DNA from 4 places in the Arthrobacter sp. P1_B3 genome. Region 2 is predicted to be linked to each of the others. Evidence: riboswitches for the same ligand, from Rfam matches in the RefSeq annotation. Region 2 holds a riboswitch; each other region holds the start of a gene.
The links. Region 2 has a riboswitch for thiamine pyrophosphate ahead of AC1D2F_RS09785 (bifunctional hydroxymethylpyrimidine kinase/phosphomethylpyrimidine kinase). Riboswitches for the same ligand answer to the same signal wherever they lie in the genome.
Positions count from the first base shown of each region.

Region 1: another riboswitch for thiamine pyrophosphate. It lies ahead of thiC (phosphomethylpyrimidine synthase ThiC); the one in region 2 lies ahead of AC1D2F_RS09785 (bifunctional hydroxymethylpyrimidine kinase/phosphomethylpyrimidine kinase).
Region 3: another riboswitch for thiamine pyrophosphate. It lies ahead of thiO (glycine oxidase ThiO); the one in region 2 lies ahead of AC1D2F_RS09785 (bifunctional hydroxymethylpyrimidine kinase/phosphomethylpyrimidine kinase).
Region 4: another riboswitch for thiamine pyrophosphate. It lies ahead of AC1D2F_RS14560 (ECF transporter S component); the one in region 2 lies ahead of AC1D2F_RS09785 (bifunctional hydroxymethylpyrimidine kinase/phosphomethylpyrimidine kinase).

Region 1 is NZ_JBFTZV010000007.1:19,608-27,175, reverse strand. Features, by position in the region: gene ffh (signal recognition particle protein) at 1-1,206, shown strand, start outside; gene AC1D2F_RS10245 (alpha/beta fold hydrolase) at 1,277-2,011, shown strand; gene thiC (phosphomethylpyrimidine synthase ThiC) at 2,008-3,843, opposite strand; TPP riboswitch at 3,839-3,947, opposite strand; gene AC1D2F_RS10235 (GNAT family N-acetyltransferase) at 4,022-4,528, shown strand; gene AC1D2F_RS10230 (amidohydrolase family protein) at 4,525-5,607, shown strand; gene AC1D2F_RS10225 (VOC family protein) at 5,690-6,565, shown strand; gene AC1D2F_RS10220 (hypothetical protein) at 7,333-7,568, shown strand, end outside.
Region 2 is NZ_JBFTZV010000006.1:171,504-179,071, reverse strand. Features, by position in the region: gene proB (glutamate 5-kinase) at 1-1,052, opposite strand, end outside; gene obgE (GTPase ObgE) at 1,042-2,631, opposite strand; gene rpmA (50S ribosomal protein L27) at 2,749-3,012, opposite strand; gene rplU (50S ribosomal protein L21) at 3,075-3,383, opposite strand; gene AC1D2F_RS09785 (bifunctional hydroxymethylpyrimidine kinase/phosphomethylpyrimidine kinase) at 3,787-5,511, opposite strand; TPP riboswitch at 5,494-5,590, opposite strand; gene AC1D2F_RS09780 (Rne/Rng family ribonuclease) at 5,737-7,568, opposite strand, start outside.
Region 3 is NZ_JBFTZV010000004.1:198,924-206,491, forward strand. Features, by position in the region: gene thiO (glycine oxidase ThiO) at 1-839, opposite strand, end outside; TPP riboswitch at 834-954, opposite strand; gene thiE (thiamine phosphate synthase) at 981-1,676, shown strand; gene AC1D2F_RS06520 (ferritin-like fold-containing protein) at 1,773-2,447, opposite strand; gene AC1D2F_RS06525 (RNB domain-containing ribonuclease) at 2,486-3,988, shown strand; gene AC1D2F_RS06530 (DEAD/DEAH box helicase) at 4,306-6,063, shown strand; gene AC1D2F_RS06535 (DNA-methyltransferase) at 6,072-6,944, shown strand; gene AC1D2F_RS06540 (PHP domain-containing protein) at 7,055-7,568, opposite strand, start outside.
Region 4 is NZ_JBFTZV010000013.1:62,512-70,079, reverse strand. Features, by position in the region: gene AC1D2F_RS14575 (UDP-N-acetylglucosamine 1-carboxyvinyltransferase) at 1-441, opposite strand, end outside; gene AC1D2F_RS14570 (energy-coupling factor transporter transmembrane component T family protein) at 579-1,382, opposite strand; gene AC1D2F_RS14565 (ABC transporter ATP-binding protein) at 1,379-2,980, opposite strand; gene AC1D2F_RS14560 (ECF transporter S component) at 3,025-3,672, opposite strand; TPP riboswitch at 3,739-3,882, opposite strand; gene AC1D2F_RS14555 (heme-degrading domain-containing protein) at 4,071-4,616, shown strand; gene AC1D2F_RS14550 (DUF4235 domain-containing protein) at 4,658-4,921, shown strand; gene mnhG (monovalent cation/H(+) antiporter subunit G) at 4,998-5,399, opposite strand; gene AC1D2F_RS14540 (MrpF/PhaF family protein) at 5,389-5,667, opposite strand; gene AC1D2F_RS14535 (Na+/H+ antiporter subunit E) at 5,664-6,209, opposite strand; gene AC1D2F_RS14530 (Na+/H+ antiporter subunit D) at 6,206-7,568, opposite strand, start outside.

The DNA of each region.
Region 1 (7,568 bases), on a different contig from region 2:
CAGGGCCACAGCCCCATGCTGGTGGCCTGCGACCTCCAGCGCCCCAACGCCGTCACCCAGCTGCAGGTGGTCGGCCAGCGCGCCGGCGTGCCCGTTTTCGCCCCGCACCCAGGCGCCACGTCCACCGAGCTGGACCACCCTGCCGGCGACCCGGTCGCCGTCGCCCGTGACGGCGTCGAGGAAGCCAAGCGCACCCTCCACGACGTCGTGATCGTGGACACCGCCGGCCGTCTCGGCGTCGACGCCGACATGATGGAGCAGGCGCGCCAGATCCGCCGCGCGATCGTCCCGAACGAAGTCCTGTTCGTGATCGACTCCATGATCGGCCAGGACGCCGTCAACACAGCCGTGGCCTTCGACGAGGGCGTCAACTTCACCGGCATCGTGCTCTCCAAGCTCGACGGCGACGCCCGCGGCGGTGCCGCGCTCTCCGTCGCATCGGTCACCGGCAAGCCGGTCATGTTCGCGTCCACCGGCGAAGGCGTGGACGACTTCGAGCTCTTCCACCCGGACCGCATGGCCTCGCGCATTCTCGACATGGGTGACGTCCTCACCCTGATCGAGCAGGCCGAGAAGTCCTGGGACAAGGATGAAGCCGCCCGGATGGCGAAGAAGTTCGCCGACCAGGAAGACTTCACCCTGGATGACTTCCTCGCCCAGATGCAGCAGATCCGCAACATGGGCTCCATGAAGAAAATGCTCATGATGATGCCGGGCGCGCAGAACATCCGCCAGCAGCTGGAGCAGTTCGACGAGCGCGAGATCGACCGTGTTGAGGCCATTGTCCGGTCCATGACCCCGCACGAGCGCGTTGCTCCGAAGATCATCAACGGCTCCCGCCGGGCCCGCATTGCCCGCGGTTCCGGCGTGCACGTCTCCGAGGTCAACGGACTGCTGGAGCGCTTTGCCCAGGCCCAGAAGATGATGAAGAAGATGGCCGCCGGCGGCGGGATGCCCGGAATGCCGGGGATGCCCGGCATGGGCGGCGGGGCGCGCAAGGGAGCCAAGCCCGCGCCCAAGAAGAAGGCCCGCTCCGGCAACCCGGCCAAGGCAGCGCAGGAACTGCGCGACGCCGAGGCCCGGCGTGCCGCCGGCTCCAAGGCCCTGCCCACCGGGGCATCGTTCGGCCAGCAGGGCGGCGACTTCGATCCGTCCCAGCTGAATTTGCCCAAGGGCTTCGACAAGTTCCTCGGCGGCAGCAAGTAGCCGCAGCTGCTAATGCCGCCGGGACTGTGTCGCCGGCGGCATCAGCACTGAAGTGCCATAGGGTTAGACAATGTTCAAGCAGCGCGTAGTCTTCGTCCACGGGGATGGCAGCTTCGGTGCCGCCGCGTGGCCAAAGCAGCACGGAATGGCGCTGGACTACGACGCCCTGTTCCTGCGGCGGCACGGGTTTGACGCCGTCGCGGAACCCCTCGAATCCAACTTCGCCGCCGACGCCGCAATTGTGCTCGCGTCGCTGGCAGACGACGGCCGCGGCGAGGCCGGCGGCCATGTGGTGGCCCATTCGCAGGGCGCGATCGCCGCGATGATGGCTGCCGTCGAGCGGCCCGACCTCGTCCAGTCGCTCACCCTGGTGGAACCGGCCTGCCTGTCCCTGACCGCGGAGCTTCCCGCCACCGCTGCGCACCGGGCGCTCATGCAGCCGCTCTTCGACGTCCGGCACAACCTCAGCGACGACGACTTCCAGCGGGAGTTCATCCGCCGCGCGTTTGCGGCCGACGCCCCGGGGGCCACGACGCCGGAGGCCCTCCGGGCGGCGCGCCGGCTCCGCCTGCAGGCGCCGCCGTGGGAAGCCCCGCTGCAGATCGTGCCGGGCGTGCCGACGCTGGTCCTGACCGGAGGCTGGGAACCGCTGTATGAGGAAATCGCCGGCTACCTGCGCGAGACCGGCGCCCTGCACCGCACGGCGCCGGGAGGGCACCGGCCCCAGGATTCAGCCGAGGGGGACCGGGCCATCCGCTCGTACATCGCCGAGGTTAGCCGGCACCAGCACGCCCGGGCGTCCTAGGAGGCTGCAGGTTCGCCTACGGCCGGTTCCGGCAGGTAGACCTTGCCGCCCGAGGCGAGGAACTCATTGCTCTTCGCCTGCATTCCGGCCGCCATCTGCGCCAGGGCCGCCTGCGAATCAGCTGAACCGTATTCGTCCCGGATGTCCTGGCTGATCCGCATCGAGCAGAACTTGGGACCGCACATCGAGCAGAAGTGGGCTGTCTTGGCCGGCTCCGCGGGAAGCGTCTCATCGTGGAAGGCCTCCGCCGTCACCGGGTCCAGGGACAGCGCGAACTGGTCCCGCCAGCGGAACTCAAACCGCGCCTTGGACAGGGCATCGTCGCGTTCGTGGGCGCCGGGGTGGCCCTTGGCGAGGTCGGCGGCGTGGGCCGCGATCTTGTAGGTGATCACGCCCGTCTTCACGTCGTCCTTGTTCGGCAGCCCGAGGTGTTCCTTGGGTGTCACGTAGCAGAGCATGGCGGTGCCGAAGCGGGCAATCTCCGTGGCGCCGATCGCCGAGGTGATGTGGTCATACCCCGGTGCGATATCGGTGACCAGCGGCCCGAGCGTATAGAACGGGGCGCCCTTGCAGAGTTCCTGCTGGCGCTCCACGTTTTCCCGGACGAGGTGGAAGGGCACATGTCCCGGGCCCTCCACCATGACCTGCACATCGAACTCCCAGGCCCGCTGCGTGAGCTCGGCCAGCGTGTCCAGCTCGGCGAACTGCGCCGCGTCGTTGGCATCCGCCGTCGCGCCGGGCCGCAGCCCGTCACCCAGGGAGAACGCGACGTCGTACTTCGCGAAGATCTCGCACAGCTCGTCGAAGTGGGTGTAGAGGAAGTTCTCCTGGTGGTGCGCCAGGCACCAGCCGGCCATGATGGAGCCGCCGCGGGAGACGATGCCGGTGACCCGGTTGGCTGTCAGGGGCACGTAGCGCAGCAGCACCCCGGCGTGGATGGTCATGTAGTCCACGCCCTGCTCGCACTGCTCGATCACGGTGTCCCGGAAGATCTCCCAGGTCAGGGCATTCGCCTCACCGTTGACCTTCTCCAGCGCCTGGTAGATCGGGACCGTGCCGATGGGGACGGGGGAGTTGCGGATGATCCATTCGCGTGTCGTGTGGATGTCGTCCCCGGTGGAGAGGTCCATGACCGTGTCCGCGCCCCACTGGGTGGCCCACTGGAGTTTGTCCACCTCCTCGGCGATGGAACTGGTCACGGCGGAGTTGCCGATATTGGCGTTGATTTTCACCAGGAACGCCTTGCCGATGATCATCGGCTCGGATTCGGGGTGGTTGACGTTGTTGGGAATGATCGCCCGCCCCGCGGCCACCTCGCTGCGGACCAGCTCCACATCGCAGTTCTCCCGCAGCGCGACGAACCGCATTTCCTGTGTGATGACACCGTCCCGGGCGTAGCGCATCTGCGTGACGGTCTTGCCCTCAACGGCGCGCCGCGGCACCGGCCGGCCGCCCCGCCACTCGGCCGACGCCGCACCCCGGCGCACCGCCGACTTGCCGTCGTCGAGCAGCTCCCGTTCCCGGCCGGCGTAGGTTTCGGTGTCCGCCCTGGCCTCAATCCAGGATGCCCGGAAGGGCTCCAGCCCGCGGACCGGATCGCTGCCGGGGCCGGCGGTGCGGTAGACCCGGAAGGGTGCGTTCCCGACGCCGCCCGGTGAGGGTTCCAGGRCAATCTCGGTCACCGGGACGCGGATGCCATGGTCCGGGTCCGTGGTGAAGGCCAGCGAGTGGGACTTCAGCGACTGCGTGGCGGCTGCAGGCTCATTTTGGGCTGACTCAATTTGGACGGGCTCGATTTGGGCAGGGCTGTGCTGGGTCAATTGGGTATTCACGAAAATACTCACTTCCTTCGCCGGCATTACCCGGACAGGTTCAACGGTCGCAGGCTGCGTCAGCCCGATCTCAGCCCCTGCAGGGGGCACCCGTGTGGTCGTAGACGAAGCTACCACGTGCCTGTCGACGGCTGTGGAGTATGACGCGGCCGGCGGACCGCGGTGTTAGCTTGGCATTGTGACTGTGCCCGGGGCCGCGGCCCGGATCAGGACGGCGACGCCGGAAGACCTTCCGGCGCTGCCGGTTCTCGAGGCCGCAGCAGACCGCATCCTCGAAGCGGAGCCGGGGGACCAGGCGCTCCCGGCTCCGGCGTTGACGACGCCGGTCGAGCCGCGCTTCATACTTGTCGCCGGAAACCCGCCCGTAGGATTTGCCCGCGTTGACGAACTCGGCGGCCAGGCCCACCTGGAGCAACTCTCCGTGCAGCCGGACTTCGGCGGGCGGGGGATCGGCCGGTCCGTGGTGGAGGCGGCCATCGATGCGGCCCGGAGTCGTGGCTGTTTATCGATGACGCTTAGCACCTTCGCGGACATTCCGTTCAATGGGCCGTTTTACGCGAGCTGCGGTTTCGAGGAATTCGCCCAGCCGGGCCAGGCGTTGGCTGCCCTGCGGGTGCACGAAGCGCAGCTGGGGCTGGATGATCTGGGCCGGCGGGTTGTCATGCGGATTAGGCTTAGGCCATGACCGGCATCATCGAATTCAGCGGCCCCATCCTCACGGCCGCGGACCAGGAACGCCGCGGACTTTGGTCGGTGGACGGACTGCTGACCTTCCGCCGCCCGGCAGCCGCGCCGGAGACCGTGCTGGACGGCTGGGTCATTCCCGGGTTCGTGGACGCACACTGCCACATCGGCCTGGGCCCGGGCGGGGACGTTTCCGAGGACACCGCCGAATCCCAGGCCCTGGCGGACCGGGACGCCGGGACGCTGCTGGTCCGAGATGCCGGCGCGGTCCACGACACCCGCTGGCTCCAGCAGCGGGCGGACCTTCCCCGGATCATCCGCTCCGGCCGGCACCTCGGCAGGACCCGGCGCTACCTGCCGGGCCTGGCCATCGAGGTCCAGCCGGAGGATCTCGTAGAGGCGGTGCGGAAGCAGGCCCGCGCGGGCGACGGCTGGGTCAAGCTCGTGGGGGACTGGATCGACCGCGACGCCGGCGACCTGGCGGCCAGCTTTCCCGCCCGGACGGTCAAGGACGCCGTCCAGGCCGCCCACGATGAAGGGGCCCGGGTCACCGCGCACTGCTTCGCCGAAGACACCCTGGATGACATGCTCGACGCCGGGATCGACTGCATCGAGCACGGCACCGGGCTGCTGCCCCGGCACTTGCCGCGCTTCCTCGACCAAGGCGTCCCGATCGTGCCCACTCTGATCAACATCGCCACGTTCCCGGACATCGCCACGCGGGCGGAGGCCAAGTTCCCCCGCTACGCCGCCCACATGCGCTCGCTGTGGGAACGGCGGGCTGAACGGGTCCTCGAAGCCTACGAGGCCGGGGTGGCCATCTATGCCGGCACCGACGCCGGCAGCGTGATCAGGCACGGCCGGATCGTGGACGAGATCCATGCCCTGCACGCCGCCGGCCTGCCCGCAGCAGCCGCCCTCGACGCGGCGGCCTGGTCCGCGAGGACGTGGCTCGGCGCGGACGGCATCGCCGAAGGGGCCAGCGCCGACGTCCTGGTATGCGCCGAAGACCCCCGGCAGCACCTCGGCACCCTCGCGGGCCTACAGCACATTGTGCTGAGGGGGCACTTCATCCGTTAGGAATAAATTGAAGCTTCAAGTAATTTTACCCTATACGAAAGGTCGCCGATACCCGGTGGCCGCAAGACACCGGAGCGTTTCGATGACCCAAGAATCCAGCACCCAGGATCTCCTTCCGGCCGAACTCAGCATGGGCACCGTGATGCTCAAGGTCGGCGACATGAAGCTCATGACCGATTACTACCAGCGGGCCCTCGGCCTGGAAATTGTGGCCGAACAGGACGGCGGCCTCTACCTCGGACGCAAGCGCAAGCCGCTGGTCCACCTGGCGCCCGCCCCCGGCCTGAACATTCCCTCCCGCGGCGAGGCCGGGCTCTTCCACACCGCCCTGCTCTTCGAGGACCAGCACTCCCTGGCGGCTACCGTGGCCACCGCGGCCCAGTATGAGCCCCAGTCCTTCACGGGCAGCGCGGACCACCTTGTCAGCGAGGCGTTCTACTTCAACGACCCCGAGGGCAACGGCATCGAGCTGTACTGGGACCGGCCGCGGGAAGCCTGGTCGTGGGAGGGCAAGAACGTCGTCATGGACAGCCTGGCCCTGCCGCCGCAGCGTTACCTGCAGCAGTTCCTGACCGAAGAATCCGTGACCGGCCAGCGCGAGGCCGCCGCCGGCGTCGGGCACGTCCACCTGCAAGTGGGCGACGTTCATTCCGCGCAAGAGTTCTACGTCGGCACCCTCGGATTCGAGAAGACCGCGGGCTGGCACGGCCAGGCACTGTTCGTCTCTGCCGGCGGCTACCACCACCACATGGCCATGAACGTCTGGAACAGCCGCGGCGCGGGTCCCCGGCGCGACACGTTGGGCCTGGGTGAAGTCCTCATCGAAGTGCCGTCCGGTGACGACGTCGCAGGCCTGGCCGACCGGCTTAAGGTCGCCGGCGTCGATTCGCACCACACCGGCGCCGAGCTGCGCTTCGAGGACCCGTGGCGCAACCGGATCCGCGTCGCCGTGCGCTAAGGCACGCTGTTCGCTGGGCATGTCCAGCGTTCATAGCTCCCCACTGGACATGCCCAACGTTCGTTGGCGGGACTTCGGAACATGTCCATCGGTCGCGGCCGGGAATGGACATGGCTGCCTTATGTCCATTGCTCACCGTCGGGGGAGGGCATTTCCACTGTTCGTTGGCGGGACTTCGGAACATGTCCATCGGTCGCAGCCGGATGGGCTGGGTTTCCCGGGCTGGAGGAGGACATGTCCACTGGTCGCCCTCAGGACCGCTGGGTATGTCCACCGGTCGCAGCCGGGAACGGACATAGCTGCCATATGTCCAGTGCTCACGGTCAGGGGAGGGCATGTCAACTGGTCGCCCTCAGGACCCCTGGGCATGTCCGCGGGCGGGGCCGGGTGGGCAGGGTTCCCGGGCCGGAGGAGGGCATGTCCACTCGTCGCCCTCAGAACCGCTGGGTATGTCCACCGGTCGCGGCCGGGAATGGACATAGCTGCCATATGTCCATTGCTCACCGTCGGGGGAGGGCATGTCCACAGTTCGTTGGCGGGACTTCGGAACATGTCCATCGGTCGCGGCCGGGAACGGACATAGCTGCCATATGTCCAGTGCTCACGCTCCGGGGAGGGCATGCCCACGGGTGGGACCAAGTATGGCGACATCCGGCACGGTTACGGAGGGCATGTCCACCAGCGTCGCCGTGCGCTAAAGGCACGCTAGGCTGAAGCGACGCCGAAAACAGCGGTCCGCGTACCGCCGAACCCTAAGGACAAGCTGCATGGGATTCACCGAACTCTTTGTGTCCACCCACGAAGAAGCCCTCAAGCGCGCCGGCGCACTCGAAGGCGGCGGGCCGGCCGCGCCGGGGGCAGTCCGCATCCCGGAGATTAGTGACTTTGAGGTGGAGCGGCTGGGAGACCTCGCCGGAGTGGCCGTGCACGCCCCGGGCGCGGATTACGAGCTGGCCATGGTTGACGTGGCCAGCGACTCGCTGCTCGGCGTCCCCGCCGCGAT
Region 2 (7,568 bases):
ACCAGCCCGCGCGCAATCACGGTGTTGTCGACAGACACCATCTCCACGGCGTCGCCGGCCTCGAAGTGGCCTTTCACCGCGGCGATCCCGGCAGGCAGCAGCGAGGTGCGGCGGTCGCGGACGGCCTTGACCGCGCCGTCGTCGAGCACCAGGGTGCCGTGCACGGTGGCCAGGTGGGCCAGCCACAGGAGCCGGATCGGCTTGCGCGCGCCATTGACGGAGAACCACGTGCCCACGTCCTCGCCGGCCAGTGCCGCAGCCGCATTCGGCGTGGACGTGACCAAGGCGTGGATGCCGGAACCGGCGGCCATGCTGGCGGCTTCGACCTTGGTGGCCATGCCGCCTGTGCCCACGCCGGCCTTGCCGGTGCTGCCGATCGAGACGCCGTCGAGGTCGTGCGGGCCGGAGACGTGCGCAATCCGTTTGGCGCCGTGCGACGGCGGGCCGTCGTACAGGGAGTCGACGTCGGAGAGCAGCAGGAGTGCGTCGGCGCGGACCAGGTGGGCCACCAGGGCGGCGAGCCGGTCGTTGTCGCCAAAGCGGATTTCGTGGGTGGCCACGGTGTCGTTTTCGTTGACCACCGGGACGACGCCGAGGTTCAGGAGCCGGTTCAGCGCGCGGAACGCGTTGGTGTGCTGGCTGCGGCGCATGAGGTCATCCGCGGTCAGCAGCACCTGGCTGACGGTGACGCCGTGCGCGCCGAAGGCGTGGGTGTACCGGGCCATCAGCAGGCCCTGGCCCACGCTGGCAGCGGCCTGCTGGGTGGCGAGGTCGCGGGGGCGCTTCTCGAGTCCCAGCGGGGCGAGGCCGGCTGCGATCGCGCCCGAGGACACCAGGATGATCTCGGTGCCGGCGTTGCGCTGGTGCGCCAAGGCGTCGGCGAGGCCGGTCAGGGCCTCTTCGGAGATCCCGCCCTTGATGGACGTCAGCGAGGACGAGCCCACCTTGACGACGATCCGGCGGGCCCCGGACAGCGCACTGCGGTCCGGGGCGCTGAGGGTGTGGGCCTTGAGGGGCTGCGACCGGTGCTCGACGACGGTCTTACTCGTCATCTGTTGCGCCCAGTCCACTCTCCTTGAGCGGCTGCCGCGCGCGGCGTCCGCTGACGGACTCGGTCCAGATGCCGGCCTTGCGTTCGGCTTCGAGCTCCGCACGGGCGGCGGCCTTCGCGTCGCGCCGCTCCTGCTGTTCGTCGCGCTTCTGGCCACGCGTCGGGCGGTCGCCGATGTCGGCGAAGCGCACGTCGGTGCCGCGCGGTGAGGCGAGAAGTTCGGCGCCGGCCATCATGGTCGGTTCCCAGTCGAAGACGACGCCGTCGTCCTCGCCGATGACCACAGTGTCGCCCGGTGTGGCGCCCTGCTTGAAGAGTTCATTTTCGACGCCGAGCTTGGCCAGGCGGTCCGCGAGGTAGCCGATCGCTTCCTCATTGGTGAAGTCGGTCTGCTTGACCCAGCGCACGGGCTTGTCGCCGAGGACGCGGAAGAGCGGCTCGAGGTTTTTCTCTTCGCGGCGGATCGTGAAGCCGGTCTCGTTGACGGCGCGGGGGCGCAGCACGGGGGCCTGCACCTTCGGCGGGGTCGCGGCGACGGCGTCGCGGGCGGCCTGGACGATTTCGGCCATGGCGAAGCCGAGCTGGCGGAGGCCTTCGTGGCTCGTCGCGGAGATTTCGAAGACTTTGTAGCCGCGGGATTCCAGTTCGGGGCGGACGAACTCGGCCATGTCCTTGCCGTCGGGCAGGTCCACCTTGTTCAGGGCCACCAGGCGGGGGCGGTGGTTCAGCGGAACCACTTCGCCGTCGGACCCGCTGTAGCTCATGTCCACGGCGTACTTCTCCAGCTCGGCCTCGATGATGGCGAGGTCGGAGAGCGGATCGCGGTCCGATTCGAGCGTGCCGCAGTCCAGTACGTGCACGAGGGCTGCGCAGCGCTCGACGTGGCGCAGGAAGTGGTGGCCGAGGCCCTTGCCCTCGCTGGCGCCCTCGATCAGGCCGGGGACGTCGGCAATGGTGAAGCGGACCTCACCGGCCTGGACGACGCCCAGGTTCGGGATGAGGGTGGTGAAGGGGTAGTCGGCGATCTTGGGCCGCGCGGCCGACATGGCGGCGATCAGGCTGGACTTGCCGGCCGAGGGGAAGCCGACGAGGGCGATGTCAGCGATGGACTTCAGCTCCAGGACGACGTCGCTGGATTCACCCTCGATGCCGAGCAGCGCGAAGCCGGGCGCGCGGCGCTTCTGGGAGGACAGCGAGGCGTTGCCGAGGCCGCCAATGCCGCCGGCGGCGGCGATGTATTCGTCGCCTTCGCCCACGAGGTCGGCGAGGACCTCACCGGACTTGGACTTCACCACGGTACCTACGGGCACCGGAAGGATCAGGGTTTCGCCGTTCTTGCCGCCGCGCCAGTCGCCCATGCCGGGGCCGCCGTTGGTGGCGTGCCGGTGGGGTGCGTGGTGGTAGTCGAGCAAGGTGGTGGTCTGGAGATCGACGCGCAGGATGACGTCGCCGCCGTTGCCGCCGTTGCCGCCGTCGGGACCGCCGAGGGGCTTGAACTTCTCGCGGTGAACGGAGACACAGCCGTGGCCGCCGGTACCGCCGGATACGTGCAGTACTACCCGGTCTACAAAGCTCGCCACGTGGATCTCCTCAGTGCTGTTCCCCGGACCCACAAAGGGGCCCAAGATGATTGTAATGCGGTTAAAACACCGGTGGAGCGGACCTAATGGCCCGCCCCACCGATTTAGAACGTTTTGTTACTCTGCAGCTGCAGCAGCCACGATGTTCACAACGCGGCGACCACGGCGGGTGCCGAATTCGACAGCACCGGGGGTCAGGGCGAACAGGGTGTCGTCCCCGCCGCGGCCGACGCCGGCGCCCGGGTGGAAGTGGGTGCCGCGCTGGCGGACGATGATCTCGCCTGCGGAAACTACCTGGCCACCGAAGCGCTTGACGCCGAGGTACTGGGCGTTGGAGTCACGACCGTTGCGAGTGGAACTCGCGCCTTTTTTATGTGCCATTTGGAATGCCTGCCTTCAAAAAATTCTGGGGAATCTGCTGGAACCTGAACAGTAACGAAGAGTTACTTGATACCGGTGATCTTGACCTTGGTCAGTTCCTGACGGTGGCCCTGACGCTTCTTGTAACCGGTCTTGTTCTTGAACTTCTGGATGACGATCTTCGGACCACGAAGGTCTTCGAGGATCTCAGCCGTAACCGTTACCTTGGCCAGGTCCGCAGCAGCAGACGTGACTTTGTCACCGTCCACCAGGAGCAGTGCGGGCAACTCAAAGGTGCTGCCGGCTCCACCGGGGACGCGGTTCAGGGTAACGAAGTCTCCAACGGAAACCTTCTCTTGGCGGCCGCCTGCGCGGACAATCGCGTACACCACTGGGGAACTCACTTCTCTCGACGTTTATTACTAGATTTGCGTGCGGAACCTGGGGCCAAATTGTTTGGACCGGCTCACGCTGTGCCTCAACGCCGGTGGATTCCCCGGGGGAACCCATGAGCTATCCCCGGAACAAATCCACTTGGAATTCCAAGCAGGCTGTTCTCAGGGTCATAACCCAAGTGTTGGCGTAAGCACCGAAGATCTAGAATACGCTAATTTTGCCTTCGGCCGCAAATGAGGCTGGTTCCGGCTGGTAGTCCGTGATAGGCGCCACAACGTCTTGAAGCAAAGACCGTGTCAATGTTCTTGACCGTGATCTCGACCGTCTTGATGCTGTGCTGCCGCAAGGACTTCCGGAACCGTGCCCCACCATCGTACCGGCTGTGCGGGCCAGGTCGTGTCAGGCGTACAGCCGCGGCGCGTCGAAGAAGGCCACTTCGTAGCCCGATGACTGCCGGAAAGCCAGGGCCATGGCCTCCCGCTCGCTCCCGGATGCCCGTCTGGCCGCCGTGTCCGTGTACGCGATGGCCTGCCGGGTCGCGGCGGCGAAGTCCTCATCGGCGTACGTCCGCAGCCAGTCGGCGTAGGGGTGTGCCACGGGGGCGCCGCCGGCAAGGAATTCCCGGTGCAGGGTGGCCCCGACCTCGGCGTAGAGCCAGAAGCATGGGAGCGCCGCCGCGACGAGGATCGCGTAGCTGCCGGCCACCGAGGCGGCCAGCAAGTGGTCCACGTACGACTTCGTCACCGGGCCCAGGTTGGGGGCAGTGGGGCGGGTGCTGAGCCAGGAACGGTGCAGCTCTGATTCGACCTCCAGGCAGGTCTGTGCGGAACGGGCCCAGAACAGCTGCTCCGCCTCGGTGGGGGCGATCGCGGCGGCACGGGCCAGGACCCGGGAGTAGCCGTTGAGGTAGATGGCGTCCTGGGCGAGGTAGTACGCGAACTCGTGCTCGGGCAAGGTCCCGTCGGCCAGCCCGCGGATGAAGTCCAGGGCGTAGATGGCGTCAAGATCGCCCGCGGCCCCTGCGCGCAAGGCAGCGGCGAACTCGCCCTCCGCCGGACCGTGGCCGTCGAGGCTGCCCTGGCCGCGTTGGTCGTCTTTGAGGGCGTGCACATCGCCAGTTTGCTGCATGTGGTGGAAGTGATGGACCGGACCGTTGCCGGAGCCGACGTCCAGGGCCGCGGCTTCGCGGAGCGCGCCCAGCAGCCACGGCTTGACCTCCCGCAACGCCACTTCCCAGTCCCCCACCCGGGCCTGCACGGTGGCCATGGCCGAGGACAAGGAGCAGCCGGTGCCGTGGCTGTTGCGCGTGGCGATCCGCTCCCCCGGCACCACCACCGTTTCCCGGCCGAGCAGGCCCCCGGTGTTCACCAATGCATCCGGGCAGCCGGCGCCCGCGCCGTTCCCGCCCTCCGCGGCATCGCCGCCGTCGACGGGTCCGTCCCCGGGCTGGCCGCCCTGGGAGTGTCCGTCCTTGAGGTGCCCGCCTTTGACCAGCACGGTGGTGCCGGTCAGGGCCGCCAGTCGTTTGCCCTGCGCCAAGGCCTCAGCCCAGTCGGCCGCGGCGGGCTCTTTGAGCAGGATGGCGAGTTCGGCGAGGTTCGGCGTGATGAGGTCCGCCAGCGGCAGGAGGGCCTGCAGGGCGGCCTCGGCCGATTCCTGCAGGAGCCGGTCGCCGCTGGTGGCGACCATCACCGGGTCCAGGACGACGACGTCGGGGCGCACCTTTTCCAGCCAGCTGCGGACGGCGTCGATCACCGCGGCGTCGCCGAGCATGCCGATCTTGACGGCGTCGATGCCGATGTCGTCGCTGATGGCGTCCAGCTGGGCCGTGAGGAACGCGGCCGGGGGCACGTGGACGGCGCGCACGCCCTGGGTGTTTTGGGCCGTCAGGGCCGTGATGGCGGCCATGCCGTAGCCGCCGTTCGCTGCAATGCTCTTCAGGTCGGCCTGGATCCCGGCCCCGCCGGAGGGGTCGGAGCCGGCGATGGCCAGCACGCGGGGAATGCGCGGGGGTGCGGACGGGGACGGCACGGACGGGGACGGCACGGACGGGGACGGCCCTGCCGTCTGACAATCGCTGGGCAGAAACTCGGACTGATTCGATCTCGCGGACAAGTCAGACATCCCTTCGCCGGTGCTAACCGGACAGGTTCAACGGGTCTGGATCTCAGCCGGCTGATGCGCGGCACCCCGTGTCAGTGTTCCAGCCTAGCCGTTGCCACCGGGCTGCCCCGTTAACGCAGGAGCGGGACCGGGCCGGAGCGGACGTATTGTTACGCCCGCTCCGGCCCGGTCCCGCAGTCCAACCAGTCGAAGGGACCGGTCGGGGAAGCGATCAGTCGCGGCGGACTACAGCTCCGACGCCGGTACGCCCACGCCGAGGATGATCGGCTCGTTGCCGGCCGGGATGGACGCCGGCCTGGCCGCGGCGGGTGCCTTGGCCTCGTGAACCGATCCGGCCGCGGCCGGCCGCGTCGCCTCGCGATGCTCCACGGAGGTCTCGTTCGCAGCGCCCTGGGCGCGGCTGGCGCTCCGGTTGCGGCGCCCGCGGCGGCCACGAGCCGTGGTGTCCGCTGTCCGCGAAGCCGGCGCCTGCGCAGTGCGCACGGCTGCGGGCGCCTCCGGTGCCGCGGAAGCCGCGGAGGGCGGGGCCTGGACGGCGTCCATCCCGGCCGGCTTGCCGGCCTCGGCGTCGCCCAGGTTGGCGAAGGCCTCGGTCAGCAGGTCCAGGGTCAGGGCCGGTTCCGGCGTGTCCTCGGCGTGCTCCACGAACGGCAGGGCCACCTGCTCACCGCCAAACGTCAGCACGGTCGCGGGACGTCCGGCTGCCTCTTCGGCGGCCGCGAGCTGCGTGACGGCGTCGACGGCGGCCTTACGGGCCCCGGCGTCGCTGGCAGCGGCTGCCTCCCCGTCGTGCAGGTGCGCGGCGTGCGCCGCGGCGGCGATGTTGGCCAGCGCGGCCCGGGTGGCTTCAGCCTTGGCGTGGCGTTCGGCCTCGGTGGGCTCGACGTGGACGGCTGCGGGTGCGGCCGGCGCCGTCTCCGGGCCCTGGCCTCCCCTGCCGCGGCGACGGCTCTTGCGCTCCGTGCGGGCAGCAGGCTGCGCCTCGGCGCGCGGCACATAGTGCTCCGCGGCAACCGTGTTGGCGCGGCGGTGTTCCACCGGTTCGTCGTGGGTGACGATGCCGCGGCCCGCGCAGGTTTCGCACTGTTCGCCGAAGACTTCCAGCAGCCCGGTGCCCATCCGCTTGCGGGTCATCTGCACGAGGCCCAGCGAGGTCACCTCGGCCACCTGGTGCTTGGTCCGGTCCCGGCCCAGGCACTCCACCATGCGGCGCAGCACGAGGTCGCGGTTGGATTCGAGCACCATGTCGATGAAGTCGATCACGATGATGCCGCCAATGTCGCGCAGGCGCAGCTGCCGGACGACTTCCTCGGCCGCTTCCAGGTTGTTCTTGGTGACGGTTTCCTCGAGGTTGCCGCCGGAACCGGTGAACTTGCCGGTGTTAACGTCCACCACGGTCATGGCTTCGGTGCGGTCGATCACGAGGGAACCGCCGGAGGGCAGGAAGACCTTCCGGTCCAGGGCCTTGTGGATCTGCTCGTCGATGCGCCAGGCAGCGAAGATGTCCGTGTCCTTGGTCCACTTCTCGAGCCGGCCCACGAGGTCCGGTGCCACGTAGGTGACATAGGCCTCGATGGTGTCCCAGGCTTCCGCGCCGGAGACGATCAGCTTGGAGAAGTCCTCGTTGAAGACGTCGCGGACCACCTTGATGGTCAGGTCAGGTTCGCCGTAGAGCAGCTCGGGGGCGAGGATCTTGGTCGACGTCGACTGGCTCTCGATGCCCTCCCACTGCGCGCGTAGCCGGTTGATGTCGTGCGTCAGCTCTTCCTCGGAGGCACCCTCGGCCGCGGTACGGACAATGACGCCAGCGTCCTCGGGCAGGCGGTCCTTGAGGATCCGCTTGAGGCGGTTGCGCTCGACGTCGGGCAGCTTGCGGGAGATGCCGGTCATGGAGCCGCCGGGCACGTACACAAGGTAGCGCCCGGGCAGCGAGATCTGGCTGGTGAGGCGGGCGCCCTTGTGGCCGACCGGGTCCTTGGTGACCTGGACCAGCACGGAGTCGCCGGACTTCAGCGCGTTCTCGATCCGGCGCTGTTTGCCTTCGAGGTTGACGGACT
Region 3 (7,568 bases), on a different contig from region 2:
ATGTCGCCGTAGACGGGCCGCAGCGGCAGCGCCAGTCCGGCGGGCAGCTCCTCGAGCCCGGCGGCGCCGAGCCCGTTGGCGACGACGGTTTCTGCGGCCCGCACGAAACCGCCACCCGCCAGCCGTACGCCCGCAACCTGTCCGTCCTGCCACAGCAGGCCCGCCGCGCGCCGCCGGATCAAACTCCCGCCCTCCGTGCCGAGCACGCCGGCGAGCCGGGCGATCAGGAGGCGGGGGTCCACCTGGTGATCGGCCGGGATGTCGAAGGCGCACGAGATGCCGGGACTCAGCAGCGGCTCCCGGCTCCGCGCCTCGCGCACTGTCACCGGTTCCACGGTGAGGCCGCAGGCCTGCTGGACTTCCCTCAGGTCCGCGAGCGCGCGCCGGTCCGCCGCGTCGGCCCCGACGGCCAGGGTCGGCGTCGTCAGGTAGCCGGTACCGGCCCGGCATTCCGTGCCCCCGGCACCGGCGTCCATCCCCGCACCGGCGTCGACTTCGGCAGCGAATCCGGGCCACAGCCGGGAGGACTCAAGCATCAGCTCCAGGAGCTGCTCCTCCTGGTAGTGCAGCTCGCTCACGGGGGCCAGCATGCCGGCCGCGGCCCAGCTGGCTCCGCTGCCGGGAGCATCATCGATCAGCACCACGGACCGGCCCGCGCGGCTGGCCTCGAACGCGATGCCGTGGCCGATCACGCCGCCGCCGATCACGGCAACGTCTGCGGTGATGTCTGTGGTGATGCCTTCGGCGCTGATGTCCCCTGCGGTACCGGGCCCGGCGTCACAAACTCTGGAAGCGGCGTCATTTGCGGCTTCGGCTGCGCGGCCGGCTCGTGAGCCCATAAAAAAATTCCTTCCCTACGCCGGTACTAGCCGGATCAGGTCAAGCGGTCGGCTCTGACGCCCTCTCAGCCGTGCAGCGGCGACATGGCTGCTGCGGGCTCCCGCGGTATGCGCCCAGTTTAGAGGAACTAGGCTGGTGCCATGAGCCAGGACCCCCTCCACACCACCGCCCGCCTCTACCTCTGCACCGACGCCCGCAGGGACCGCGGCGACTTCGAGGACTTCGTTGACGCCGCCTTCGCAGGCGGCGTTGACATCATCCAGCTGCGCGACAAATCGCTCGAGGCGGCGGAGGAACTCGAACTCCTGGAGGTCCTTCACGCGGCAGCACAGCGCCACGGACGGCTGTGGGCCGTCAATGACCGGGCTGACATCGCCTCCTTGTCCGGGGCGCCGGTGTTCCATATCGGCCAAAAGGACATTTCGTTCGACGCCGCCCGCGGCTTCCTGGGCAAGGATGCCGTGATCGGCCTGTCCACCCACAGCCCGAAACAGGTGGACGCCGCCATTGCCGCCTCACCAGGCCGTAAAGGACTCGACTATTTCTGTGTGGGACCCGTGTGGGCGACGCCCACCAAGCCGGGACGCGCCGCCGTCGGCCTCGACCTGGTGCGCTACGCCGCCCAGGCAATCGGCCGGGCGGAAGCGGACGGCACCGGCAAAGTCGACGGGGTCGTGCCGTGGTTCGCGATCGGCGGGGTCGACCTCAGCAACGTCGAGCAGGTAGTCGAGGCCGGCGCCCGGCGGATCGTGGTGGTCCGGGCGATCACCGACGCCGCTGATCCGGCCCACGCCGCGGGTGCACTGCTGGCGGCGCTGGACGCTGCGGAATCCTAGGCAGGTTCCCCGGCCCGCAAGCCCGCCGGCGTTCCGGGCCGCGGCCACCCTGGCCGGCAACCTCGCCGGCACCGCGGCTGGCGCTCGGTACTGGACCTACCCGGCCAGCCCCAGCCCTGCCATCCTGCGCGCGTGGTTCGCTGCGAGTTCGGCCGTCAGGCCGCTGACCAGCTCCCTGGCGTCGGCGTCGTCCAGCCCCGAGAGCCCGGCGAGGAACTCGTGCTCAAGGCTGACCCGCTGGGCGTGGGTCAGGACCTCACCCAGCAGGCGCCTGGCCCACAGCGCCAGGCGCGACGCGAGCCGGGGGTCATCGGCCAGGGCCGCCTTGAGACGCTCCTGCAGCACGGCCGTAGACTCGCCTGTGGAGCGGACCTGCCCGATCAGCTCCCGGGTCCCGGCGTCGACGTACCGGCCGACGGCGCTGTAAAAGTCAGCGGAGACCGTGTCGATCACGTAGGCCTTCATGAGCGCCTCGTACCAGTCCGCCGGGCGCGTGCGCTCGTGGAAGTGGTCCACTGAGGGCTGGAACGGCAGCATGGCAGCCTCCGTGTCCAGGCCCATGTGCTCGAGCCGGGCGTGGACGAGTTCGTAGTGCTGGAACTCGTCCACGGCCATCCTGCCCAGCACTGCACGGTCATGCAGCGTGGGCGAATACCGGGCGCTCGAGGACAGCCGTTCGAAGGCAGAAAGCTCGCCGTACGCCATGACTCCCAGCAGATCCGCCAGGAAGCTGTTGTAGAGGGCCGGATCGTCCGCAGTTGCGCTCATCATCCAAGACTAATAGCGGAAATCGGGCTACCCTGATTTTCGTGTCCCATCATCGCCTGACCCCCAGTGTCCACGAGCAGCAGAACCAGCTTGCCGGGGCTCTCAAGGCGCTGCGCACCACGCTGGAACTTCCCGGTCCGTTCCCCGAGAACGTGTTGCGCGACGCGGAGGCGGCGGTGGCCGAGCACAAGCTGCCGGACCTGGACCTCACACATGTCGAGTTCGTGACCATTGATCCGGCATCGTCCACTGACCTCGACCAGGCCCTGTTCATCGAACGGAGCGACGGCGGCTACAAGGTGTTCTACGCCATCGCCGACGTCCCGTCCTTTGTCGCCCCGGGCGGCGCGCTCGACGCCGAGACCCGGCGCCGCGGCCAGACCTTCTACACTCCGGACGGCCGGATTCCGCTGCACCCGGAAATCATCAGCGAGGCCGCCGGCAGCCTGCTCGCCGGGCAGCTCTGCGCGGCGTTCGTCTGGGAGTTCGAGCTCGACGCCGCGGCAGAGGTGACCTCAGTCCTCGTGCGCCGTGCACAGGTCCGCAGCCGCGCGAAACTCAGCTACAAAGGCGTCCAGGCCGAGCTCGACGCCGGCACCGCGGCGCCCGTGCTGCAGTTGCTGAAAGAGGTAGGCATCAAACGGGTGGAGCTGGAACGCCTGCGCGGCGGCGCAAGCCTGAACATGCCGGAACAGGAAATCCAGCAGCTGCCCGACGGCGGCTACCGGATCGTGGCGGCCCCGCCGCTGCCGGTGGAGGACTGGAACGCCCAGATTTCGCTCATGACCGGGATGGCCGCCGCCGCGCTCATGCTCCAGGGCAAGGTCGGCATCCTGCGCACCATGCCCGCCCCTGATGAGGCTTCACTGAGGCACTTCCACCGCCAGACCCACGCTCTCGGCAAGCCCTGGGACGGGGAAATGCGCTACGGCGAGTACCTGCGGACGCTGGACCCCACGGACCCCCGGCAGCTGGCCATTGTGCATTCGGCCGGGATGCTTTTCCGCGGTGCCGGGTACACGCACTTCGACGGCACGGTGCCGGGAGCCGCAGTCCAGTCCGCCATCGGCGCCGCCTACGCCCATTCCACGGCGCCGTTGCGGCGGCTGGTCGACCGCTTCGTGCTGGTGATCTGCGAGGCCCTGAGCAACGGCACCGAAGTTCCGGCCTGGGCCCGGGATGCCCTGCCGTCCCTCCCGGCCATCATGGGCACCTCGGACCAGCTTGCCGCGAAACTGGAGCGGCTGTCGCTGGACACCGTGGAGGCGGCGCTGCTCGTCAACCACGTCGGCCAGGAATTCGACGCCGTCGTCATCTCCGGCCCCAAACCGGCGAAGAGCAACACCAATGGCAGCGGGAACGGGAATGGGAACGGCGGCAAAGCCAACGGCAACGGAAACGGCCCGTCCGGGATCGTCCAGATCGCCGAGCCCGCCGTGACCGCGCGATGCCCCGGCGAACTGGAACCGGGCACGCAAGTCCGGGTCCGGGTGGTGTCCTCAGACATCGCCACACGCGAAATCCAGCTGGAGCTCGTGGGCTGACAGTCCCTTATCAGTCCGCAGCCGGCACGCTCCCGGGGCGTGATGACGGGTCCAGTCGAGGATCCGGGCCTCGTACAGCTAGACTGGAGAAGTAGAAATGGATGCCCGGTCGTTGATTTCCATGATTTTCGAATTCAACAAGCCCGCCCCTACGCGATCTTGAGATCCACCCGCTGGTCCCCAGTGCCAGCATTTAGATAGCCCGCGATCGGCTTCCACTGGAAATGCTTGCGCGCCTGAGCGTGCTCCGGAACGGCCACTTCGGCCGGCCCCGTTGAGCAAGCAGCGCAGCCCAAAATGAATAAGGAAACTCCCCTGTGAGTGAATTGCACACGCACCAGCTTCTGACCGATGAGTCCGGCACGGAGACCATCGAGCCCGAAGAAACAATTATCTCGGACGAAAAGCCGCACGAGATTGCCGAAAAGACCTTCGCCGACTTCAACGTCCGCGCGGATATCGTGGAGTCGCTGGCCGACGCCGGCATCACCCACCCGTTCCCGATCCAGGCCATGACGCTGCCGGTGGCACTGGCGGGGCATGACATCATCGGCCAGGCCAAGACCGGTACGGGCAAAACCCTCGGCTTCGGCATCCCGGCGCTGCAGCGCGTCGTCGGCCGTGACGACGCCGGCTTCGACAAGCTGGCCGTGCCGGGCGCCCCGCAGGCCCTGGTGATTGTGCCCACCCGCGAACTCGCCGTCCAGGTGGCCAAGGACCTCGAGAACGCCGCCAAGAAGCGCAACGCCCGCATCGCCACCATTTACGGTGGCCGCGCCTATGAGCCGCAGGTCGAGGCGCTGAAGAACGGCGTCGAAGTTGTTGTCGGCACCCCCGGCCGCCTGATCGATCTCTACAAGCAGAAGCACCTGAGCCTGAAGAACGTCAAGATCGTCATCCTCGACGAGGCCGACGAAATGCTGGATCTCGGGTTCCTGCCGGACGTCGAGACCCTGATCGCCGGTACCCCCGCGGTCCGCCAGACGCTCCTGTTCTCGGCCACCATGCCCGGCCCGGTCATCGCCATGGCCCGCCGCTACATGACCCAGCCGACCCACATCCGCGCCGCGGACCCGGACGACGAAGGCCTGACCAAGCGCGACATCCGCCAGTTGATCTACCGTGCCCACAGCATGGACAAGGTGGAAGTGGTAGCCCGCATCCTGCAGGCCCGCGGACGCGGCCGTACCATCATCTTCACCAAGACCAAGCGCACCGCAGCGAAGGTGGCCGAGGAACTGGTGGACCGCGGTTTCGCCGCCGCCGCCATCCACGGCGACCTCGGCCAGGGCGCCCGCGAACAGGCGCTGCGCGCCTTCCGCAACAACAAGGTGGACGTCCTCGTCGCCACCGACGTCGCCGCCCGCGGCATCGACGTCGACGACGTCACGCACGTGATCAACTACCAGTGCGTCGAGGACGAGAAAATCTACCTGCACCGCGTCGGCCGCACCGGCCGCGCGGGCAACAAGGGTACCGCTGTGACCTTCGTTGACTGGGATGACATGCCGCGCTGGGGGCTCATCAACAAGGCCCTGGGCCTGAGCTACCCCGAGCCCGTGGAGACCTATTCCTCCTCGCCGCACCTGTTCGAGGAACTCGACATCCCTGCGGGCACCAAGGGCCGGCTCCCCCGCGACAAGCGAGTGCTCGCCGGCGTCGACGCGGAGGTCCTCGAGGACCTCGGCGAGACCGGCAAGAAGAACTCGCGCGGCAGCGCAAAGGACGGCGCCCGAGAAGGCAGCCGTACGGGCAGCCGTGACGGCGCCCGCGAGAGCAGCCGCACCGGCGGCCGTGAGGGTGCACGTGAAGGCAGCCGCACCGGCGGCCGCGACTCGCGCCGCAGCGGCGCCGAAGCCGGCGGACGGTCCGGCGACCGCCGTCGCCGTCCCGCCGAGGCCGATACCGTGTCCACCGCCAGCGGACAGGGCCCGGAAACTGCTGCCGCCGCAACGGCGAAGGCCCCCACCGAGGTGGACCGGGCAACCCGTGCCCGGCGCCGGACCCGCACCCGCCGTCGCAACGGCGAGGTAGTGGCCGGCGGCGACGCACAGCCGAGCGGCGCCGAGGCCTAATCCCCTCCATGACTGACACCGTCTGGGCGCCGGACGGCAGCAACCTGGTGGTTCACGCGGATAACGCGGAATACCTCCCCACGCTGCCGGACGGCGCCTTCACACTGATTTACGTGGACCCGCCCTTCAACACCGGCAGGGTCCAGCGGCGCCAGGAAACCAAGATGGTGCTCAACGCCGGCGGCGAGGGTGACCGCGTCGGGTTCAAGGGCCGGTCCTACGACACCATCAAGGGTGCGCTGCATAAGTACGACGACGCGTTCAGCGACTACTGGTCCTTCCTCGAGCCCCGGCTCGTGGAGGCCTGGCGGCTCCTGGCCGACGACGGCACGCTGTACCTGCACCTGGACTACCGCGAGGTGCACTACGCGAAGGTCATGCTGGACGCGATCTTCGGCCGGGAATGCTTCCTGAACGAGATCATCTGGGCGTACGACTACGGTGCGCGGGCCAAGTACCGCTGGCCCACCAAGCACGACAACATCCTTGTCTACGTCAAGAACCCGGCGAAGTACCACTTCGACAGCGCCGAGGTGGACCGTGAGCCGTACATGGCGCCCGGACTTGTCACCCCCGCCAAGCGCGAGCTCGGCAAGCTTCCCACGGACGTGTGGTGGCACACGATCGTTTCGCCGACCGGCAAGGAGAAGACCGGCTACCCGACGCAGAAACCGGAGGGACTCATCCGCCGCGTGGTTGCGGCCTCAAGCCGGCCCGGCGACTGGTGCCTGGACTTCTTCGCCGGTTCCGGCACGCTCGGATCCGTGGCCGCGAAACTCGACCGCAGGTTCGTGTGCGTGGACCAGAACCAGCCGGCCATCGACGTCATGGCCAAGCGCCTGGCCGCGAAGGCGCAGTTCACGTCGTTCCCGACGGCCTGACCCCGCCGCCCGGCCTGACCCGCCACTTCGCCCGTTGCGCTATCACTTGTGGCGGCTATTCCGGCGGCTAGGGGCCGCAAAGTGATAGCGCAACGCGGGGTCGCGGGCCTTCAGCGGACCACGGACGAGCCAGTGCCCAGTTCCTCGATCCGGGCAAAGACTTCCGCGGAGGTCAGGTTCTCCCCCAGCAGGTTGGGCTTGCCTGTGCCGTGATAATCGGAAGACCCCGTGACCAGCAGGCCGTATTTTTCGGCGATGCGGCGCAGGAACTTACGGCCTTCCTCCGGATTGTCCCGGTGGTAGATTTCCAGGCCGGCCAGCCCGGCGTCGATCATCTCCCGGTAGGTCTCCTCCCCCACGATCCGCCCGCGGGCAGAGGCGACGGGGTGGGCGAACACCGGGACGCCGCCTGCTGCACGGACGAGTTCGACGGCGAGCGCCGGCTCCGGCGCGTAGTGCTGGACCCAGTAGCGCGATCGTGAGGTGAGGATGGAACCGAAGGCCTCGGCCCGGTCCTCCACCACGCCGGCGGCGACGAGCGCGTCGGCAATGTGCGGGCGGCCCAGGGTGGCGCCGGGCGCGACGTGATGGATCACGTCGTCCCATGTCAGCGGGTAGTCCTCG
Region 4 (7,568 bases), on a different contig from region 2:
GCGGCGGATCTGGAGGTCGTTCGCGTTGAGCCAGGTGCACTCGACGCCGATGCTGGTCAGCACCTCCACGATCCGGTTGACTTCCTCAATCCGGGCCAGCCGGCGCAGGGTGGTGGTGCCGCGGTTGATGAGGCTGGCGCACAACAGGGCGACGCCGGCGTTCTTGCTGCTGTTGACGTCCACCGCGCCGGCGAGTGTGCGGCCGCCCTCGACACGGAGGTGGGTCATCTGGGGCCGGCCCACCTTGACGATGCTGTGTCCGACGATCGCCTCCAGTCGCTGGATCATCTTCAGGCTCAGGTTCTGCTTGCCCTGTTCCATCCGGGCGATGGCGCTCTGGCTGGTGCCGAGCTCGGCGGCGAGTTGTCCCTGGGTCCAGCCCTTCGCGCCGCGGGCTTCGCGGAGCAGGAGGCCTACGTGTTCAGCAGTCGGTTGAGTCATGTCCCGAAAATATCACGGATGATTTATTAACCCCCGGCATTCCCGCCGGAGTGCCGTTAATCTCACAGGGATACCCGCATCATGCGATACCCGGTGGCTTGCGACGCGCTGCGGTGCCGGAAACAGTGGGCGGCGCGCTACTGGCGCGCGAGGAAGACGAGGTTCCAGGTGCCCGAGCCGAGGGCCGCTGCGACGGCGGCTGCCGCGATGCCCAGTCCGCCCAGCAGTACCCAGACGTCGAGTCCGCTGTACGTGGACGGCCTGGCCCAGGTCCGCGCCGCGCCGCCAAACCCGCGGGCCTCCATGGTCACCGCGAGCCGTGAAGCGCTCCGGATCGCCTGCACCAGCAGGCCGAAGCTCTGGCCCAGGGCGGCGCGGAACCGCTGGTAGGGGTTGCCGCTCGATCCCACGCCGCGGGCCCGCCGGGCCATGCCGATCGTCTGCCATTGCTCGGCCATGATCCCGACCAGCCGCATGGCGGCCAAGGTGCCCAGGACGAACCGGTGCGGCAGTTTTGCGTTCTGGGCCAGGGCGTCGGCAAGGTCTGTGGGGTCCGTGCAGCTCATCAGCAGCACCGCAGGCAGTGCGATCGCGAGCCCGCGGAGCATGAAGCCGATCCCCAGCTGCAGGGAACCGGCGCTGATGGACCAGATCCCGGCGTCGAGCAGGACGGATCCGGCGTCGGGCGCCAGGATGGCGGTGCTCCAGCCGCCCAGCGCCGCCGCGAGGATCAGCGGCCAGCCGCGCTGCCACAGCAAGGCCAGGGTCAGGCCGGCCAGCGGCAGGAGCAGCAGTTCGAAGGCCAGCGCCACCGACGCCGAGACCCAGTCAATGGACAGCGCCAGGACCAGCGTGATCAGGGTGACCGCGGTGAACTTGGCGAGCGGGTTGGCGCGGGTCAGCAGCGCATGGTTGCCGCGCAGGCTCAGTGCGTCCCTCATGGCGAGGCCCCCTCCGGCAGTTCAAGATCCGGGCCGGGAGCATCCGCGGCGGCAGTTTCCCGCGGCCGGAGTCGGAGTTCGGTGCCGCCGAGGACGGCGCTGAATTCGGCGTCATGCGTCACGGAGACGACGGCGGTGCCGGCGTCGAGCAGCTCGGACAGGAACGAGGCGAGTTCGGCCCAGGTATTGGCGTCCTGGCCGAAGGTGGGCTCGTCCAGGACGAGCACCTGCGGGTGCGCGGCCAGCACGGTGGCTACCGAAAGGCGGCGCTTCTCGCCGCCGGAAAGCGTGTAGGGGTTGGCCTCCACGAGTTCGCTGAGCCGCAGCCGTTCCAGCAGCTCGTCCACGCGGTCTGCGCCGTAGCCGAGGTGGCGGGGGCCGAACATGAGCTCGTCCAGGACCTTGCCGGTGACGAACTGGTGCTCGGGTTCCTGGAACACGGTGCCTATCCTGGCGATCAGCTGCTGGGCCTTCCACCGGTACGGATCGGTTCCGGCATCACCGCTGAGCTTCGGCGCGGCCGAGACCGTTCCGGCAACGGGCCGCAGGAGCCCGGCCAGCGTCAGCGCCAGGGTGGACTTCCCCGCGCCGTTCGGTCCCGTGATGGTCAGGGCCTCGCCGGCGTGGACCTGGACGGAAACTCCGGACTGGACCGGACGCGGCGCGATCGTGCGGAAGCCGTCGCGCAGCCCGGCCCGCCGCGGCCGCTCGCGTGACACCGCGAGCCCGTCGGCCGCGAGCAGGAGCTGACCTGCGTCCCGTGCCGGCAGCCGCAACCGCGTCGCCGGGACGTAGCCCGGCACCCAGACGCCCGCACCGATGAGCATGTCCCGCGCCTCGGCCAGGACCCGGTCCGGCGGTCCGTCAATCAGCACGGCGGAGTCCGTGGCGGACCCGGGCTGCAGCACCACGATCCTGTCCACCAGGTCTTTCCAGACCCCCACCCGGTGCTCCACGACCACCAGGGTGGCGCCGGTCTTGTCCAGGCAGCGGCCCACAGCGTCGCGGACCTCCAGGACGCCGGCGGGGTCGAGGTTGGCGGTCGGCTCGTCGAGCAGCAGCAGCCCCGGCCGCATCGCAAGGATCCCGGCGAGCGCCAGCCGTTGCTTTTGTCCGCCGGAGAGTGCCGACGTCGGGTGGTCCAGCGGCAGCCGGCCCAGCCCGACGTCGTCGAGTGCCTCGCGCACGCGCGGCCAGATCTCCGCCGCCGGGACGGCGAGGTTCTCCGCACCGAAGGCGACGTCGTCGCCGAGGCGGGAAAGCACCACCTGGGTTTCCGGGTCCTGCTGCACAAGCCCGGCGCGGCCGCGATGCGCCCGTGGCGGGGCACCGTCGATCAGCAGGCTTCCGGTCTCGTCTGAGTCTTCGGAGTCGCCGGCCGGCCCCGAGGCGCCGGCCGCGCCGTCGCCCAGCACGCCGGCCAGGGCGTGGAGCAGCGTCGATTTGCCGGCGCCGGAGGGGCCCAGCAGGAGCACGCGCTCCCCCGGCCGGATGTCCAGCTCAAGGCCGCTGACGGCGGGCCGGGGCCTTCCGGCGTGCCGCCAGCCCCAGCCGCGGGCCGTGACGGCGGCCGGCCGGACGCCTGTTGAAGATCTCATGGGTGCTCTGCAGAGTTCAGGATAAGAGGGTTCTGGAGAAGCGATCAGGAGAAAACAGGCTCCGTGGCGGCCTTGCGGGAGGCAAAGGAGCCCAGCACTCCGGTCTTGGCCAGGCCGCGGGTGGCGAGCCAGGACAGTCCGCCGGCAATCACTGCGCCGGAGATTGTGGTGAAGGCGATGTAGGCGAGCTTGTCCCCGGCTGCGTAGGCGATGTTCCAGCCCCACGGCAGGAAGGAATCGTTGAGGCCGCAGAACAGGCCCGCGCTGGCTCCGGCGAGCAGGGACACCGGCAGGTTGAACTTCTTATAGAGGAAGGCCGCGAAGACCAGTTCCGCGCCGAGGCCCTGCAGGATGCCGGAGATCAGCACCGTGGTGCCGTACTGCGAGCCCATGATGAGCTCGCCCGTGGCCGCGACGGTTTCGCAGAAGAGCGCTGCGCCCGGCTTGCGGATGATGAGCATGCCCAGCACCGCCGGGATCATCCAGCCGCCGGCGTAGAGTCCGCTGAGCGGCGGGTAGAGCGCGTTGACCGGGACCGAAATGAGGTTCGCGCCCTGGGACCAGGCCCAGAAGATGACGCCGCCGGCAACGGCGATCAACGCGGCCACCACAATGTCCACCACACGCCAGGTGTAGTTGCGCCGGGCCGATGATGGGCTGGCGGAACCATGCTGTGCTGAAATATCTGTCATGTCGTCCTCCTGAGGAACAGGAGGGGAGGGTGCTCCGGCCGGCTTCGGCTTCCGCCGCCCTCCGCGCACCCTGAGAACTCGACTCCCTTGCGCCGGTACTAACCGGATCAGGTTCGAGGGTCTGCGGCTGCCCGCACTCTCAGCGCCCACCTAAGGTTTCCCCGGATTTTTCCGGTGATGCCCGACGGCGGCGCTCCCCTGTCGTAAATTGTTTCGCCCTTGTGGGCTGGCTCAGTTTACACCCGGAGGGCCGGGTTTTCAGTGGTGTGCCGTCACAATCCGGGACGGGGCAAAGCAGGTCTCCGCGGCCGGGAACGCCCCGCTTGGTAGAGTCGACGTGTCGGACACCCGGACCCGCCAGCGGGCGGCCTCGTCACCCACCGGAAAGCTGGATTATTTTGACGCAGACACCAGCCACACAAGATCCCTCCGGGGAATACGACCCTGACTCGAGGGAGCCGCAGCCGCAGGGATCCCTGGCGGTGCTCATCGGCCGGGTACTGGCCGAGATGGACGCGCTCCAGTTCGCGTCGTTCAGCAAGGACGACGCCCTGGACCTCGGGCTCCTCCTTGTCGAGCTGGGCAGGCAACGCTCGCTGCCCATCGCGGTCGACATCACCAAGGGCGAGCAGGTGCTCTTCCACGCAGCGCTGGACGGTGCCACGCCGGACAATGAGCGCTGGATCAACGCCAAGAAGCGGACCGCCATGCGGTACGAGGTCCCGTCCCTGCTGGTGGGCCTCCGGGCCCGCGCTGCCGGCGGAATGATCGAGGACAACGCCTGGTGGGACCAGACGGAGTTCGCCGCCCACGGCGGGGCGTTCCCCATTTACGTGCGCGGCACGGGCGCCGTCGCCGTCGTCACCGTCTCCGGCCTGCCCCAGAAGGCGGACCACGAACTCGTGGTCGAGGCCCTGCGGATGGTCCTCACACCGGAACGCTAGGCTAGGGAGAGACCCTGTTCCCGTCCCAAGGAGACCGAAGAATGAACATCATCATCAAGCTGCTCGGCACCGGCATCAGCCTCCTGGCCGGCTTTGCCGGCACCAAGCTGGTGGACACCATCTGGGAAAAGTCCACGGGCAACAAGCCGCCCAAGGGCCACGACGACGACGTCCCCACCACGCTGCGCTCGGCCCTGACGTTCGCCCTGATCTCCGCATCGGTCAGCGCCATCATCCAGGTGCTCGCCAACCGCGGCACCCAGCGCGCGATCACCCGCTTCGCCAAGACCCAGGACATCGTCTGACCGGACTCGACTAGCGGCGGCGCCGGTCGAAGCGTCGGTCGATGTGCCGGGCTGCCGCGCCGGTCACCGAACGGGCTCAGCGGCCGGCTTCGTCGTCGTCGTCCACTCCGTGTTTGGCCGCCTGCTGGCCCGCTGCCTGTTGAACTACGGCCTCGAGCTCGTCGGAGCTCAGCAGCTCCGGATGCAGGTGCTTGGTCCGGTAGCCGGCCCGGCCCACCATGTGGGCCGACACGGGGACGGTGAGCAGCTGGAAGAGCCAGGCCACCACCAGGACGGGCCACACCCACCAGCTGCGCATCTGCAGGCCAAGCGCCGCCAACAGCAGGAACAGGCCGAGGACCTGCGGCTTGGTGGCGGCGTGCATCCTGCTCATGAGGTCCGGGAACCGCAACAGCCCGATCGCGGCGCCGAGTGACATGAGCGCACCGGTCACCATGAACACGGCGGAGACGGCATCGATCACTGTTTCAGGATTCACGGACGCTCTCCCTTCTCTCAGCCACGAACCGGGCCACAGTGACCGAGCCGACGAACCCGATGAGGGAAATCGCAACGAGCAGCATCAGGTTGTTGAGGTGCCGGTTGACGGCCATGTCGATGCACAGGGCCGCCCCGAAAATGGCGAGCAGCACGTCGGCGGCGAGAACCCGGTCCAGCAGCGAGGGGCCCCGCCCGATCCGGACGATCGCCCCCGCGGCGGCCAGGGAAAGTACGACGGCGGTCACCGTCAGGACGGTCTGCATCATGCGGCGATCTCCTGTGTGAGGGCGGACAGTTCGTCTTTGGTCCCCATGATCCTGATCAGCCCGGCCTCGGTGTCCCGGACCTCCTTGCGCAGCTTGGCCGCGTCCTCGGCATTGCGGACGTTGATGCCGTGGATGTAGAGCGTGGACGTTGACCTGTCCACCTCCACCACGAGGGATCCCGGAATCAGCGAGATCACATGCCCGGTGGCAGTGACCAGGAGGTCGGAATGGCTCCGGAGCGGCACGGCGACAATGGCGCTGACCACGTTGGGGCCGCGGACCACGGCGAGGTACAGGACCTGGAAGCTTGCCGCGACGACCTTTCCGAGGAAGATGAGGGCGAAGGGCACGGCGCGGAGCACGTTGAAGCGGCCGCCGAGCTCCACGGGGGGCAGATAGAAGATGCGCGCCACAAGCACGGCGATGAGGGCCCCGAAGAGGAGATTGCCCGGGCTGAAGTTCTGCCACAGCGCGCCCCAGACAAAAACGAGCCACACCAGCAGCGGCAGTTCCTGGCGCAGCGAGATCCTTTTCCGGTTCATTTGCCGCCACCCTGCAACTCGCCCTGCCCGGGCTGGGCCGCCGGAGGCACCGGCGGCACCGGCGCGTCCTCGCCAAGCACGGCCTGGATATAGGAGGACCTGTCCAGCATCTCCTCGGCGGACTGGTCGGCCACCCTGAACAGCGGCCCGGCGAAGACGGTCAGGGCCACGCCAAAGACCACCAGGCCCAGGGTGGAGCCCACCATGGTGCGGGGCAGCAGGGTCACGTTCGTCCTCCCGGCCCGGTCCCCGGTGGCGGAGTCGGCCGGTGCCGCCAGGAGCACCGGATCGGGGTGCTCAGCGTCCTCGGGCTTGCGCCAGAACGCCCGGTTCCAGACCCTCGCGATAGCCAGCAGGGTCAGCAGGCTCGTCAGCACGCCACCGATCACCAGGGCGTAGGCCAGCGGTGTGCCCAGTTCGACGCCTGCCTGTAGCAGCCCCAGCTTGCCCAGGAAACCCGAGAACGGCGGGATTCCGGCCAGGTTCATGGCGGGAATGAAGAACAGGACCCCCAAGACCGGGGAGAGCTTGGCCAGCCCGGCCACGCGGTCCATGGATGAGCTGCCGCCGCGGCGTTCAATCAGGCCGGTCACCAGGAACAGGCTGGTCTGGATGGTGATGTGGTGGGCCACGTAGAACACCGCGGCGCCCAGGCCGGCCACCGTGGACATGGCCAGGCCGAACACCATGTAGCCAATGTGGCTGACCAGCGTGAAGGACAAGAGCCTCTTGATGTCGCTTTGGGCCAGGGCGCCGAGGATACCCACCACCATGGTCAGCAGCGCCGCGACCATGAGCGGGGCGTTGAGCGCATCCCCCGGGAAAAGCAGCGTCTCCGTGCGGACCATCGCATACACGCCCACCTTGGTCAGCAGCCCGGCAAACACCGCGGTGACGGGGGCCGGTGCAGTGGGGTAGGAGTCGGGGAGCCAGAAGGACAGCGGGAAGACGGCGGCCTTGATGCCGAAGGCCACCAGCAGCATGACGTGCAGCAGCGTCCGGGTGCCTTGGTCGAGGTCCCCGAGCTTGATGGCGAGATCCGCCATATTGATGGTTCCGGTGGCGCCGTAGACCATGGCGATCGCGATCAGGAACAGTACCGAGGACACGACGGAAACCACCACGTAGGTCACGCCGGCCCGGATGCGCGGGCCCGTGCCGCCGAGGGTGATGAGCACGTAGCTGGCCGTCAGCAGAATCTCAAAGCCGACGTAGAGGTTGAAGAGGTCTCCGGAGAGGAAGGCGTTCGACACCCCGGCCACGAGGATCAGGTAGGTCGGGTGGAAGATCGAGACCGGCGCGTCGCGGTCGCCGTCGGCCATGCCCTGTCCCGTTGCGTAGATCAGCACCGCAAGGCTC